DNA from 2 places in the Pseudalkalibacillus sp. JSM 102089 genome. Region 1 is predicted to be linked to the other one. Evidence: riboswitches for the same ligand, from Rfam matches in the RefSeq annotation. Region 1 holds a riboswitch; the other holds the start of a gene.
What was found. A riboswitch is a leader RNA that binds a small molecule or an ion and turns the genes downstream of it on or off. The one in region 1 is predicted to bind S-adenosylmethionine.
Positions count from the first base shown of each region.

Region 2: linked by a shared signal. The riboswitch ahead of ABVF21_RS11915 (YezD family protein) and the one ahead of metX (homoserine O-acetyltransferase MetX) in region 1 are both predicted to bind S-adenosylmethionine.

Region 1 is NZ_JBEWYW010000009.1:56,229-64,380, forward strand. It holds gene ABVF21_RS17370 (anti-sigma factor domain-containing protein) at 1-1,162, shown strand, start outside; gene ABVF21_RS17375 (TlpA disulfide reductase family protein) at 1,238-1,663, opposite strand; SAM riboswitch class I at 1,877-1,987, shown strand; gene metX (homoserine O-acetyltransferase MetX) at 2,138-3,226, shown strand; gene ABVF21_RS17385 (O-acetylhomoserine aminocarboxypropyltransferase/cysteine synthase family protein) at 3,228-4,526, shown strand; gene ilvE (branched-chain-amino-acid transaminase) at 5,393-6,298, shown strand; gene ilvB (acetolactate synthase large subunit) at 6,675-8,152, shown strand, end outside.
Region 2 is NZ_JBEWYW010000004.1:244,514-252,665, forward strand. It holds gene ABVF21_RS11875 (metal ABC transporter permease) at 1-777, shown strand, start outside; gene ABVF21_RS11880 (Fur family transcriptional regulator) at 795-1,214, shown strand; gene ABVF21_RS11885 (hypothetical protein) at 1,231-1,809, opposite strand; gene ABVF21_RS11890 (hypothetical protein) at 1,969-2,376, shown strand; gene ispG (flavodoxin-dependent (E)-4-hydroxy-3-methylbut-2-enyl-diphosphate synthase) at 2,448-3,566, opposite strand; gene ABVF21_RS11900 (hypothetical protein) at 3,706-4,041, opposite strand; gene ABVF21_RS11905 (DUF1002 domain-containing protein) at 4,224-5,099, shown strand; gene ABVF21_RS11910 (NfeD family protein) at 5,169-5,825, shown strand; SAM riboswitch class I at 5,941-6,046, shown strand; gene ABVF21_RS11915 (YezD family protein) at 6,143-6,286, shown strand; gene ABVF21_RS11920 (phosphoadenylyl-sulfate reductase) at 6,398-7,120, shown strand; gene ABVF21_RS11925 (inorganic phosphate transporter) at 7,126-8,152, shown strand, end outside.

The sequences.
Region 1 (8,152 bases):
TACGTTAACAATCGGCTCTGAAATTAAACTTACACCAAAACCATTAAACAAGAAAAAAGGTTATTTTACCCCCTCTATGCCCACCCTGGCCGGTATGGCAGCAATTTTGTTATTAGTTGTAATCGTGACAGGTGTGATTCCTGTTAGACAAAATGACGCAGTTGCGGCCTATGTAAGCTTTGATATCAATCCAAGTATTGAGGTTGGAGTCAACTCCGACCTTGAAGTTGTTCAATATCAAGCGTGGAATTCGGACGGTGAAGGGTTAAACTTAGATCAAGAGGTAACGAACATGCCTCTAAGCGAATTTGGAGGGCTCCTAGTCTCGAAACTCGACAAAGAGGGGTATCTAACAGAAGATAGAAAACTGCTTATTGTCGCCTCAAATGTAGAGAAGAAAGAGCGTTATCAGGCGATCAAGGATCAGCTTGAGAATACGATTCAAGGAATAGAACAGAATCAAGCATTAGTCAATCAAGCAGTTGCTATTACAACGATATTTGATACTGACTATAGTACTCGAGCAAAAGCTATAGAAAATGGGATAACACCAGGAAAATATATGACTTATCTTGCTGCTGTTGATCGGGGAGCTACGTTATCAATAGAGGAAGTACGGAATTTGTCTGTCAAAAACATGGATGAATTAGAGACCGAAAGCATGACCGCAGTGGAATCAAAGTCGAAAGATCGCTCTTTGGAACTAGAAGATTCTGTCGTCCAGTTGAACGATAAGACGGTACCTAATCAGAATCAAGAAGATAGTGATTTAGTTCTTCAGGAGCCTGAGCAAAGCTCTTCTGATAAGGTTGAAAATGTGGAGAAAGAACAAAAGGACACGACTTCAGAACCAGAAATTAGCCCGTCAGATCAAACTGAAGCATCTAAAGATAACAACAAAGTGCAAAAAGATAAAATAGAGAAAAACGAAGACGAAGCTAATTCTAAAATAGCTAAAGAACAAGACAAAGAAAAAAAGAAGGCTGAAAAAGCAAACGAGAAAATAGAGAAATCTCAGGAAAAATCGGATAAAAAAATAGAAAAAGCTCAAGAAAAAGAGGATAAAAAGGACAAAAAGAAAGACGAAAAGCAGGATAAAGACAAGAAGGACAAGAAGGACAAGAAAGATAAGAAAGATAAGAAAGATAAAAAAGACAAATAACGCAACATGCTATTATTTATTTTATTTTCATTATTTTAAGCCAGAGGGATTCCTCTGGCTTTTTTTATGGTGTGGTTATTTTGATGTCATGATGTCGGGCAGTGCCTTTGCGATATCAAGAAATGATGATTTGTCATCGAACACATGTACGATTTGGTGATCTTGATTAAGCAATACAGTTGTTGGGACACCTGTACAACCAAATTTGTCGTAAGTTTCTCGTCCACTGTCTTGTAAAACGAGGAAAGGAAGATTGTTTTTGATCGTGAAATCTTTACCGGCTTCTTCTGACCGTTCACGACCTGTCACGTTAATTGTTAAGAATGCTAATGTATCAGCATCTGCATGCTGGTAGAACTGTTCTTTCATCGGTAAATCTTTCATACAATCGGGGCACCAAGAAGCCCAGAATGTAATCATAACTGGTTTCCCCCTGAAGTCCGTTAAGCTGATGATTTCTCCGCTTTGTACTTCTTCTAACGCAAAGGACGGCGCTTGCACTATCAATCACCTCTTCAAAATTATTCTAAGGCTACTTTATCAAAAATTCGATTCTAATCAAACTTAATACACTGTAGGCTCTGTTTCACGATAATTTGGATTAACATAGGCATTCTTTAAAAAAATGAAAAGAATGATAATTCCGAAAAAGTGTTTGACACTAATGCGCCACCTTGCTAAAATAAACTCAATTAAACAAAAACAAAATATTCTTACTTATCTAGAGAGGCGGAGGGACTGGCCCTATGAAGCCCGGCAACCGTCAAACCAATTCTGGTTTGAAAAGGTGCCAAATCCTGCAGGAGAAATCCTGAAAGATAAGCGGAGCTGATGAATAAATCAATCCTCTCTGTCTTTCAGAGAGGATTTTTTATATTGAGGCGACGTTTTCTTATAGCATTGGTTCTAGATTTATGGCTCATTATTATAGCCTTAATGAAGAAAGACGGATTGGTCGAAAGGAGTGATAGGGGTTTGGAAAGAGAGACGAGATACGAAGCTCAGAACGTATTGATTGGCTCGTTCACACTTGAGTCTGGCGAGACGCTACATGAAGTAGAACTCGCTTATGAACGCGTTGGACCAGAAGACGCTCCGGTTATTCTTGTCTGTCATGCATTAACTGGAAATCAATATACAATTGGTGATTCTGAGCCTGGCTGGTGGAAAGGATTAATTAGAAAGGATGGCTATATCGATACTTCTGAATTTCAAGTTATAACGTTTAACGTTCTTGGAGGATGTAACGGTTCTACAGGACCGCTATCGATTAATCCAGTCACGAGAGAACGGTATAAAGCGGACTTCCCGTTTGTTTCAGTGAGAGATATGGTCCACTCACAGAAAAAGGCACTTGAAGTGTTAGGTATCGATCACCTTCATGCTGTGATTGGTGGATCACTTGGAGGAATGCAGGTTCTTGAATGGGGTGTCCTTTACCCAGATGGAATGGAGCATCTGATTCCACTTGCGGTAACCCCAAGCTTAAATACGTATGGAATAGCTTATAACGCGATTTCTAGATTTGCTATTACAAACGATCCTGATTGGAAGGATGGATACTACGATCCTCATCAACAGCCAACATCGGGGCTTGCAACTGCAAGAATGATCGGTATGATCTCTTATCGAACAGATGAAATGTTTCAAAAAAAATTCGGTCGAGCGGCGATCGAAACTTCAGAAGAAAATCATAAAGTAGCACAGTACGAAGTGGAATCTTATTTACACTATCAAGGAAATAAGCTTGTAAGCCGATTTGATGCAAATAGTTATTTGTATTTATTACGGGCAATGGACACACATGATATTAGTAAAGGCCGAGGTAATCTTACATCTATTATCAAGGACATTAAAGCGAGCATTCTTGCTATAGGTTTTAAAGGGGATTTAATCTATCCTCCAGAGGATTTAGAAAAATTGTTTGCTCAAGTTCATTCTTCTCCGTTTTATCTAATCAACACAAAATTTGGTCATGATGGTTTTCTCGTTGAGTTTGATAAATGGGGACCGCTTATAAAGGAACAAGTAACATTAACTAAAAATATCGAAGGAGTGAAGTGAAATGGCAGAGAAAAAATATAATTTGGAGACAATTGGAATTCATGGAGGTTTACAAGCTGATCCAGCTACAGGCGCAAGGGCTTTACCGATTTATCAATCGAATGCTTATCGATTTAATAATACTGATCACGCAGCCGATTTATTTGCCTTAAAGGAAGAAGGGTTTATCTATTCGCGCATAGGCAACCCTACAGTGGGTACACTTGAAGAACGTATTGCTCAACTAGAAGGTGGTGTTGGAGCTCTTGCTCTTGCAAGTGGCATGGCTGCCATTACAACTGCCATTCTAAATGTAGCCAATAGCGGGGACGAAATTGTTTCTGCTTCGACTTTATACGGTGGAACGTATAACCTCTTTTCTGCTACACTTCCGAAATACGGAATAAAGACCAACTTTGTTGATCCTGAAGATCTGGAATCTTTTAAATCAGCCATTACTCCAAATACGAAAGCTATTTTTGCAGAAACGATTGGTAACCCGGGTCTCCATGTATTAGATATTGAAAAAGTAGCAGATATTGCACATGAAGCTGGAATCCCACTTATTATAGACAATACATTTGCTACTCCATATCTTTGTAGACCAATTGAGCATGGGGCAGATATCGTCGTTCATTCCGCCACAAAATGGCTTGGCGGAAACGGGTCCACAATGGGAGGAATTATTGTCGATGGTGGCAAATTTGATTGGAATTCACCTAAGTTTCCGGGCTTCACAGAACCCGATGACACGTACCATGGCATAGTATTCGCAGAAGCACTACCCGAAGCGGCGTATATCGTGAAAGCAAGGGTACAGCTCCTAAGAGATACAGGTGCTGCGCTTAGTCCATTTAACGCTTTTCAAATTGCTCTAGGTGTAGAAACACTCCATGTTCGCATGAAAGAGCACGTTGCAAATACTCGGAAAATCGTTTCTTACTTAAAAAATCATCAGGCAGTTGAGTGGGTGAGCTATCCTGAAGATGAGAATCATGTATCGAATCAATTGGTGCCAAAGTATCTACCTAAAGGTGCTGGAGCTGTCGTCGTATTCGGAATAAAGGGAGGACGCGAAACCGGAGCAGGAATCATTAATTCAGTTGAACTTTGGTCTCATGTAGCAAACGTAGGAGACGCGAAAAGTTTAATTATTCATCCTGCCAGCACAACCCACCAGCAGCTAAGTGCGGAAGAGCTAACAGCTTCCGGCGTGCGTGATGACCTCATTCGTTTATCTGTTGGAATTGAACATATTGATGATTTAATCGCTGACCTGGATCAGGCCATTGCCAAAGCAAAAGTTGAAGCCAACGTATAATTCAGCACTAAAGCTCTCTTCCATTTGAAGAGAGCTTTTTTTAGTTTAGCAGTTTCTGACTTCATTACGTCAAATATTGAATGAGAGACTAAGATGACTAGTCTTCAAAGCTCATCATATATACACATGACAACTGTAAATAAACATACAGAAAGAATGCTTACCCTTTTGGTGATGCAATGGTCAATTACGTAAGAGGACTGAGCCGTTTGGTTGTTCCTTGTTTAATCTTTTTCTTTTCAATAAGTAAATCGAGTTGTAATTTTCTTCTATGCTTTTTCATAAAAACGAGAGCTTCGCTATGATGCTACTCATTGAGATAGGTTTGTTGTTTAATTCAGTTTTTATCAAATCGGCTAAAATAATTAGAAAAATCCAGGTATATACTTGAAAGCGTTGTAGCTCAGTATAGGAATTCTAACAGAAGATAGCACTGCGGATGGCGTTGGCAGGTGTAAAGTATATAAGATATGTTTACAATTTTTTTTGGAATGGTTTATAGATCTGGAGAGGACTTGCCCAAGAAAAGGTACAGATGGATCCAGCTCTTTCTTTTAAATTTCCTTGGCATAAAACAAAAAAATGTAAGCGTTTTATTGAATTTATAATTAAAAATTTTTCGTGTGATTAAATCTCACGCATACCAACGTTGTAAGCGTTTCCAAATAGATTGATATATCAAAATTATCAAAAAACTTATATTTTAGGTGTTGACCTTAAGTCCAAACCGGCGTAATATAATCCTCAATTAAACAAAGTATTCAAATAACTCAAACACACAATTAGGACCCCGGATTACGTTGGTCCTATCATTAAACACTAACGCTTTACTGCGTCTACTTAACAAACAGAAAGGAGTGAACAAGGTGAGTGAACAGTGGATCTACCTTAACGGAGAATTTGTGAAGAAAGAAGATGCCAAAGTATCTGTATACGATCATGGTTTTCTCTATGGCGATGGGGTGTTCGAAGGAATTCGCATGTATGACGGAAATGTTTTTCGATTAGAACATCATTTACAACGGCTTTATGATTCAGCTCATTCAATTATGCTTAAAATAACGCACACTATGGAGGAAATGACCGCCATTATTGTGGAAACGCTGAAGAAAAACAACCTTCAGGATGCCTATATCCGTATTGTTGTATCACGCGGAGTTGGGAACCTGGGACTTGATCCTTTCACATGTAAGGAACCTCAAGTGATCGTTATTGCAGAATCACTAGCCTTGTTCCCTAAGCGATTATATGAAACAGGAATTGATATTGTAACGGTAGCAAGTAGAAGAAACCGATCGGATGTCTTAAGTCCGAAGGTTAAATCGCTCAACTATTTAAATAACATTCTTGTAAAAATCGAAGCGAATTTAGCTGGTGTCAGCGAAGCTCTAATGTTAAATGATCAGGGATATGTCGCTGAAGGATCAGCTGATAATATATTCATCGTAAAAGGCAATGTGATCAAAACACCGCCTGGATATGTTGGTGCATTAGAAGGAATTACGCGAAATGCCATTATGGAATTGGCAAGACAAAAGGGATATGACATGAGAGAAGAAACTTTCACACGTCATGATGTCTATGTTGCAGATGAAGTGTTCCTAACTGGAACAGCTGCTGAAGTTATTGCGGTCGTAAAAGTAGATGGTCGAGAAATTGGTGAAGCAAAACCGGGTAAAACGACGAACGAGTTGCTTGAAGCATTTCGAGATATCGTCACTGTCGATGGTGTCAGTGTTTACCCTTCAAAACGAGACGTTCAAGCAGGATAATTCTTACAAAAAAATAAATATCAATAATCGATGACGAGGCAAAAGAAACAGGAATTGGTATTAACCAGAGAGCCGGTAGTGGTGGAAGCCGGTATTACCCCCTGTATCGACATCCCCTCCGAGTGTTGATCTGAATTAAGTAACATAGGATCAGCCAAGTGTTCTAAAAACACTTGTTATCAAAACGAGCAGTTTGCTCATGAGGCGGCATCTTTTTGTCGCAAAGTAGGGTGGTACCGTGAAGTCTTTTCGCCCCTATGGACCGTAAAAAAAGCGGCGTAGGGATGAGAAGGCTTTTTTTTATTAGTAATAAACAGTAAAATACGCAAACCCGTTATCGAACGGAGGCGTGCAACACAATAAAGCATTGGAGGGTATGAATATGCGGGCGAAGGCTAAACCAGAAGCCGAAGCGGTAACAGCGGAAATGACCGGGGCAGACGTATTGATTGACTCTTTAAAAAAAGAAAATGTTGAAGTTCTCTTCGGATATCCGGGAGGAGCAGTTCTTCCAATCTATGATGCACTTTATCGATCGCCAATTAAACACATTCTCTCAAAGCATGAACAAGGTTCCATTCATGCGGCTGAAGGATATGCGAGGGTTAGTGGGAAACCAGGTGTAGTTATTGCAACATCAGGTCCAGGAGCAACAAACCTCGTAACGGGGATAACAGATGCCATGATGGATTCATTACCACTGGTTATCTTCACTGGGCAAGTTGCAAGTACGGTGATTGGTACAGATGCCTTTCAAGAAGCGGATATTATGGGAATTACAGCACCAATTACAAAACATAATTATCAGGTTCGTGACGTTCAGGATCTACCAAGAATTATTAAAGAAGCGTTCCATATTGCAACAACAGGACGTCCCGGTCCAGTTCTAGTTGATATCCCTAAGGATGTGGCGAACAAAACCATTGCACCCGGCTATGATTCTACTATTCATCTACCCGGCTATCAGCCAACTTTCTCGCCAAACATTTTGCAGATCAAGAAGCTCGCGGATGCGGTTGGTGCAGCAAAGAAACCGGTGATTTTAGCTGGAGCTGGCGTTCTCCATGCGAATGCAGGAAAAGAACTCGTCGCTTTTTCTGAGAAGCATCGCATTCCAGTCATCAATACATTACTTGGTTTAGGAAGCTACCCTGGCAATCATCCTCTATTCCTTGGAATGGGAGGAATGCACGGAACGTACACAGCGAATATGGCACTGTATGAATGTGACTTGTTAATTAGCATTGGTGCACGATTTGATGATCGATTAACGGGTAACCTTGACCATTTTGCCATTCATGCAACGGTTGCTCACATCGACGTTGATCCTGCAGAAATTGGGAAAAACGTTCCTACTCAGATTCCAATCGTATCTGATGCAAGAGAGGCATTGAAGAAGCTTCTAGATATTGATTCACCAGTTCCAGATACAGAGGATTGGCGTAAGGTGCTTACTCAAAATAGTGAAGATTTCCCACTTTGGAAGAAAACATCTTCAACGGAATTTCTGCCACAGCGAGTAGTTGAACTCGTGCATGAATACACGAAGGGAGACGCTATTGTTACGACGGACGTTGGTCAACATCAAATGTGGGCGGCTCAGTACTACGCATTTGCAGATGCCAACCGATGGGTAACATCTGGTGGACTTGGCACGATGGGCTTTGGTTTCCCTTCCGCGATTGGAGCACAGCTCGCATTCCCAGAACAAACGGTTGTGGCTCTTACAGGAGACGGGGGATTTCAGATGACATTACAGGAGCTATCGACTCTGCAAGAGTTAAACCTTCCTGTGAAAGTAGTCATCATGAACAATCAGACGCTTGGAATGGTGAGGCAGTGGCAGGAAGCTTT
Region 2 (8,152 bases), on a different contig from region 1:
GGAATTATTGCGCCGCTACTTGGAGTGTTTATTGTTGTTAGAAGACAGGCATTAATAGCGGATGCTTTATCACATATTACTTTGGCAGGAATAGCTGCTAGTTTACTTCTAGGTAAGTATTTTACATTCTGGCAGGGCGTTAATCCTGTTTATATGGGAATGGGATTTTCTGCAGCGGGTTCGTTATTTATTGAGCAACTGCGAAAAGTGTACAAGCATTTTGAAGAGCTAGCGATCCCCATTACTTTATCTGGGGGGATTGGACTTGGGGTCGTATTCTTATCATTAGCAGATGGATTCAATTCTGATCTATTTAATTATTTATTCGGAAGCGTCATTGCCATTAGTCGAAGTGACTTAATGGCTGTGGCAGTGATAACGATTATTGTCGTACTTGTTGTGATTTTATTATACAAAGAACTATTTTTTCTCTCATTCGATGAAGAGCAAGCAATCGTATCAGGCGTTAGAGGAAAGTGGATTCATTTCATTTTTATTTTACTTGTCGCGTTTGTGATTGCCGTTTCGATGCAGATTGTAGGAGTACTACTCGTTTCGGCGCTTATGACGCTTCCTGTTGCTGCAAGTATTCGAATTGCTAGAGGATTTAAGCAAACAATCGCATACTCCATTATTTTGGGAGAAATTGCGGTGCTTGGTGGACTTGTTCTGGCATATTATCTAGATATTGCTCCGGGTGGAACAATTGTTATTCTATCAGCGTTGATTTTGTTGTTCGTGCTTCTATTCAAAAGATTAAAACAGTGGAAATCTTAACATAATGAGGTGGATATATGAATGTCTCTACAGCATTGCGTATTTTAAAGGATGAAGGTTATAAATACACTGAAAAACGGGAGGATCTCGTCACTCTTTTCGCCAAAGAAAAGAGGTATCTTTCAGCAAGAGATGTGCTGAACCATATGCAAGAAAGCTATCCCGGGATGAGTGTTGATACGATTTACAGAAATTTAACTCTGTTTGCGGATTTAACGATATTAGAGGAGACAGAATGGAACGGTGAAAAGCGCTATCGTCTTAGCTGTTCAACCAATACGCATCATCATCATCTCATTTGTCTGGATTGCGGTAAAACTCGCCAAATAGAATCCTGTCCAATGGAGAACATTCCAGTAGGAGACTCTGAGTTTGAAGTAACAGGACATAAATTTGAAGTGTACGGTCGTTGTGTTGCATGTCAGGCGTATGCCTAAAAGCGGAAGAGCATAATTATGCTCTTCCGCTTTTATTATGGTGCTTAAGCCACTGTTGAGCTTCTGGCCATGTTTCCAATCGAGATACATTAGAAGGCACTGTTCCTTGGTTGTATGGAGTGTCAAAAAGGATCACTGGGATCTCACATTCCTCTGCAATCGCACATGCATTATCGTATTTATCCTCAAAAAAAACGTCAACGCTATGTTCTTTAATGGAATCAATTTTATCATGTTTTCCAATAAGTTCGATATGATGATAAGGGACGCCATTTGATGTAAACCAGTCTTTTGTTGTGTTGAGTAAATGATCCCCTCTTGCACTAATGTAGAAAAGTTCATAATCCAATTTCCATTCTTCTAGGATAGGATGAGCTTGATCCGCGATAAGGGCATTTGCGTAAATTTTTTCTTCATTTGTTTTTAACCACTCAAAAAACTTTTTTTGAGGAATGCCGAGAAGGTTAGCGAGATTGTACTGAGTGATATCATGTAATGATAATTGTTTATTAAATGAAGAATTTAAATAAGGAAGAAAGGTTTTAGGACTTGTTACAGTTCCATCAATATCAAGTCCGAGTCTTTTGATCGTCATAATAAAACTCCTTTTTGATTTGCTCTCTTTTCATCATATCATAGAAAAGAAAGGCAATAAGAAGGAATTGGGATTATCTTACTGATTGAACGAACATATTCTTACACTCACTGACAAATACTAATCATGCTCCACAACAAGGTAAAGTGAGGGATGTATATGACAGAAGACAGACATGATGACGATCTGGACTTTATCGAGGAGCGCGAAGTTCGCAGCGAATCGGAAGAGGAATATCTTGAGGAAGCTGCAGCTGAAGTAGCCCCTGGTGTATTAGACCGTCCTTATTTACAGTCGCCTGAAAATGAACGTCCAACTGCTGAGGAGCATCATGAACACTTTGAAGCTAAAAGACAGGAACAGGATCGAACAGGAGTGGGAGTGGGTGTAGCTGCTCTTGCTTTATCGGTTATTTCCTTGTTCATACTTCCCGTCATTCTTGGAGCAGCGGGAATCGTCGTAGGATTTGTTGCTAGGAGAAAGGGACTAACAACGCTCGGATCATGGGCGATTGGTGTTGGTGCCGCTTCAATGATCATCAGCTTATTCTTCGCACCGTTCTTTTAGTTGAAAACCTTAATAGAAAAGCCAGGCACTTTAAAAGTGCCTGGCTTTTCTTCTTTGATCAAGAAAAAGAATTAAGAGTTAGCTTCAGCTTTCTCTTTTTCTTCTGCCATTTTCTTGTAATGTTCTTCTGCTATTTTGTCGACTTCTTTTTTCAACTCTTCTACCATGGTTTCCTCAGGAACTTTACGGATAATTTCACCATGTCGGAAGAGGAGACCTTCACCACGTGCACCTGCAATACCGATATCAGCTTCACGCGCTTCACCTGGACCATTCACTGCACATCCAAGCACGGCTACTTTAATAGGTGCTTTGATTGTTGAAATGTACTCTTCGACTTCATTTGCGATTGAAATAAGGTCAATTTCGATACGCCCACAAGTTGGACAAGAAATTAATGTGGCTGCATTCGCTGCAAGTCCAAATGATTTAAGAAGCTCTCTAGCTACTTTTACTTCTTCAACCGGATCCGCACTAAGAGAAATACGCGCCGTATTTCCGATTCCTTTTGAAAGAATAACACCAAGACCGGCTGCGCTTTTAACTGTACCTGCAAATAGAGTCCCTGACTCTGTAATTCCGAGATGCAGTGGGTAATTAAAAGAACGTGCTGCCAGTTCATATGCTTCAGTTGCAAGGTTAACATCGGAAGCTTTCATGGAGACGATGATATCGTAGAAATCAAGGTCTTCAAGAATTTTAATATGGTGGAGGGCACTTTCTAGCATTCCCTCAGCTGTAGGATAGCCGTATTTTTCAAGGATTTTTCGCTCAAGTGAACCAGCATTAACGCCAATGCGAATCGGAATGCCTTTTGCTTTGGCTGCTTTTACGACAGCTTCCACTTTTTCGCGACGTCCAATATTACCAGGGTTAATACGTATCTTGTCTGCTCCACCTTCAATAGCTTTTAGTGCTAGCTTATAGTTAAAGTGAATATCAACGACAAGAGGGATATTAATCCTCTTTTTGATTTCAGGGATTGCATCTGCTGCCCTGTCATCTGGACAAGCTACTCGTACAATCTGACAACCAGCTTCTTCAAGACGATTGATTTCAGCAACTGTTGCTTCCACATCGTGAGTTTTGGTTGTTGTCATACTTTGAATAATAACTTCATCGTTACCGCCTATTGTTAAAGGACCTACTTTAACAGGTCTAGTTTGACTACGGTGGGTAATTTCATTCATGCGAAAATCGCTCCTTTTACATGTAGGATTGCTTACCTCATGATTTAGATCGCTTTTATATACTCCCTTGTAGGGAATAAGACTCATCTGTAATACTATCCCATTGTAGCAACTTTAGAGAGCTATTGACAAGAAATAATCATTGAGCAGATGTTTGGTCATAAGTAGGTATCCTATATTCTTTCCCAATTTGTATAAGAGTTGGATGAATTTTATTTAATGTTTCAAAATCGTGAACGACCGTTTCAATCGGAACCGGTATTGAGCCGTTCGCTTTTTCTACTAAAGAAAGAACAGTATCGCCAGCATTTATTTTATAAACCACATAGGGAGAGTTTTTTTCAGGTGACACTACTTCGACTGCTTCTGATACTTCTGAAATAGCTCTGTTATTTGTAAGGGTTCCTGTTGTTAAATCATAATAAGTTGTATGAAGGACAAGCAGAAATAGGGAACTTAACAATAGTTTTCGCATCTCTCGCAACTCCTTCAGAATGATTTCCTTTGTACTACGATATGCTTGTCCTTCCATGATATGACAGATTTCCTAGTGAATTATCTTTTCTTTCGATCGAGTGTCGAGTAGAATACTAAGAGATGGGGAGATTAACTGAGTTACTCTTCATTAGAGCCTCACGTTAAAAGGAGACCAAAAACATGCTTAAAAAAGGATTGCCGTTTTTATTGTCGATGGTGTTAATGATGTCTATTATTCCTATGGTGGTACAAGCGGATGCGAGCGTCGGAGATGTTATCGTTACACTTGGTGAAGATCTATCTGAAGAGCAAAAACAGAAGCTAGTTGATGAAATGGAAGCTCCGGAAAATGCAATGACGGTAACGGTATCAAATGAAGAAGAGCATAAATATCTTGGGAATTATATAAGTAAAGCGCTAATCGGTACCCGCGCCTTATCTTCTTCTTCCATAACCATTGGTGAAAAAGATGCTGGTTTAAGCGTTGACACAAAAAATATTAATTGGGTAACAGATGAAATGTACGCAAATGCTTTAATAACAGCTGGAGTAAAAGATGCTGATGTTTATGTGACAGCACCAATGGAGGTTTCAGGTACGGCCGCATTAACTGGTTTAATCAAAGCTTATGAATTAAGCACAGATGAAGTGATACCTGAGGAGCAAAAACAAGTAGCAAATGAAGAGCTCGTCACTACTGCAAAATTGAGCGATAGTATTGGCGCAGATAAAGCAACGGAGCTAATGACTAAGATTAAGGATGAAATTGCTACAAACCCACCCGAGACGGAAGATGACTTAAGAACAGTTATCAAGCAAATTGCTAACGATTCAGGCATTGAATTGACTCAAGATGAGTTGGATGGTCTTGTTGAACTGTTTAATCGAATGAAAAATCTTGATATTGATTGGGATCAAATGAAAAGTCAGTTGCAGAACGCGAGAGAAAATCTAGACGATTTTTTAAATAAAGACGAGACACAGTCATTTATTCAAAAAATCATTGATTTCTTTATTGCGATTATTGATGGAATAAAAGGGGTATTTCAATCGTAAAGTGACAAGTGACTGAAACTTTCTTCCCTTTTGAACGTATAAGAGAAGAAGGAAAAGGAGGGAGCGAGGATGGAAATTCTATCTTTGCCAGCAGTTGGCTTTCTTATCGTCTTACTTAGCGTGCTATTCTTGTTTGCTGAGTTACTTGTTCGTGTAAAAGGTATTTTTGGATTGATCGGAATACTATTGCTCACATTTTATTTTAGTTTCCATCTTACTTCTTTATCATCAATTCTCTGGATGGGACTTGTGTTTGCTGTTGGTTTAGGCTTAGTTATTCTTGATGGGAAATTACTCAACGATGGTACATTTGGTTTGATTGGATTAATTATGATGGTTACAGCCGTGGCCATTCCTTCTCCAACTTTCCTTTATGGACTTCTCGTTTCAAGTGGTTTTTTAATTGGTACAGCTGCTTCATTCCTGTTTTTGCGTGTTTTCCCCGCACGCTCTATGTGGACGAAAATGACGTTAAAGGATCGGTTAAGCAGTGAAATGGGGTATAATTCCATGAACTCTGAGTATAAGAGTTTAGTTGGAGAATCGGCTATGACAATTACTCCATTTCGACCAAGTGGAACAATACAAGTCAATGAGAAAAAGTATAGCGCCATTTCTGTTGGAAGTTGGATCGATAAGGATACGGCAGTAGTTATTACGTCTGTAGATGGTACGCGTATATTAATAGAAGAGAAAAAAGAAGAAAGTAAACGCCATCCAATTTAAAATGGTCCCCGAGTCATAGATTCGGGGATTTTTTCATATTCTTTTCTAATCCCTTTATCCCGATCTCTAAACTAGGGTTGACATGTTGTTAGATAATAGTTAAGATTTAGAAAATAACTTATCAAGAGAGACCGAGGGACTGGCCCGTTGACGTCCAGCAACCTGCCTGATTGGCAAGGTGCTACTTCCAGCAAAATGGAGTCCATTTTGGAAGATAAGGTGAATTAAGGTAACCTGATCTGTCTTTCCAATTTGGGAAGGCTTTTTTCATTTATAAGCTTCTCCTCATGATTATTACGACAAAGGGAGGTTGCATGATGGGAACGAAAGACCAGAATTTTTCAGACGTTGCTGTACGCATAGAACGAATGCTAAGTTCGTTGAAATTTGGATCAATTACGCTTGTTGTTCAAGATGGGAAAGTTGTTCAACTTGAAAGAAAAGAAAAAGAACGACTTTAATATTGGCGCTGACTAGAGAAACTAGAGGCGATTCTAACCCTAAAGGTTAGAATCGCCTCTTTTTTTAAACTTTAAAATATATTTCCTTGATCGGAATTGGGAGGGTTAGAAATGAATTGGTTCTATGATAATTGGTCGGGAAAGGAACCTGAATTCAACGTTGAATCAGAAACGAAAGGGGCTCTTGAAGTTCTGAAGCGGGCGTATCAAATTTACCAAGATGATATTGTATATGCTTGTAGTTTCGGTGTTGAGGGTGTCGTTCTAATTGATTTGATTTCCCGAATAAACCAGAACGCGAAAATTGTTTTTCTGGATACAGGTCTCCATTTTGATGAGACTTATGAGCTAATTAATAAAGTAAAAGCCAAATATCCATCTCTAAATATTAAGTTAAAGCAACCAAAGGAGTCGGTCGAGGAACAGGCATTAAGTAAAGGAGATGCTCTATGGGAGCGAGACCCGGGACAGTGCTGCAATTTGAGAAAGATCATACCATTGCATGAAGAATTAGATCATGTAAGTGCCTGGATCTCAGGGTTAAGGAGAGAGCAGTCGCCACTCAGACAAAAGACAAATTATTTCAATAGAGATGATAAGTTTCAGGCGATTAAGGTTTGTCCACTTATTCATTGGACATGGAAAGATGTTTGGAGGTACGTGTACGAAAAGGATTTACCATACAATCCCCTGCATAATAAAGGCTACCCAAGTATAGGATGTGCGGTATGCACTGAAAGCGTATTGGAAGGTAGTGATTCTAGAGCTGGGAGATGGGCAAATCAGGAAAAAACGGAATGCGGCTTGCATCTTGATTCAGCACCAAATCGGTGACGGTCATGACAACCTTAGTTATTACGGTGGCTCTCTTTTTTGCTATGAATATTGGCGCTAGTGGAGCTGCGGCATCGATGGGAGTGGCTTACGGGGCTGGAGCGATTAAAAGAAGAAGTGTAGCACTGAGTGTTTGTGCGATTGGGATTGTTGGTGGTGCCACATTAGGTGGAGGTAATGTTATTAAAACAATGGGGAGTGGCATTATACCTTCTTCCGTACTCAGTCTAAAGGTTATCTTGATTATTTTCATTTCAGCTACAACAGCGCTCTTTCTAGCAAATATGATGGGGATTCCATTATCAACAAGTGAAGTTACTGTGGGCGCAGTGGTAGGAGTTGGTATTGCTTACCGTGCTTTGTACTTTCAGAATGTGATGTTCATTATGTTGTTGTGGATCGTTATACCAGTTATTGCTTTTGCTACAGCTCTCAGTGTGGGGAAATTTTTAGGTCTTTTAAAACAAAGAATCAAACTTACTTCAAATTGGCAAAAGCCACTCACCATTTTTTTAATTGTAGCCGGTTTTCTAGAAGCTTTTTCAGCAGGAATGAATAACGTCGCAAATGCGATTGGACCGCTAGTTGGAGCGGGTGTTTTATCCCTTTCTCACGGGGCATTTCTTGGGGGAGCTTTTGTTGCTTTAGGTGCTTTAGTATTTGGTAAACGTGTTATTGAAACGAATGGTTATCGCATCACAAAGTTTTCACTTGGTGAAGGTTGTGCTATATCAGGTACGAGCGCTGGACTTGTGATTGGAGCTTCCTTATTTGGGATTCCGGTGCCGCTTACCCAGATTACCACCTCATCGATCATTGGTATTGGAACGGCTAAAGATGGATTTCAGCTTTGGCAGAAAGATGTCATTACGCGAATGATTAAAGTTTGGGCAGTTTCACCGGTTTTTTCTTTAGTTATTTCTTATAGTATGATCAAACTTTTTTTAGAAAGTGATTTATATACATTAATTGCAATTGGCAGCGTTATTCTAGCGACGCTTGGGTCAGGAAGTTTAATTCGATCGATTCGCT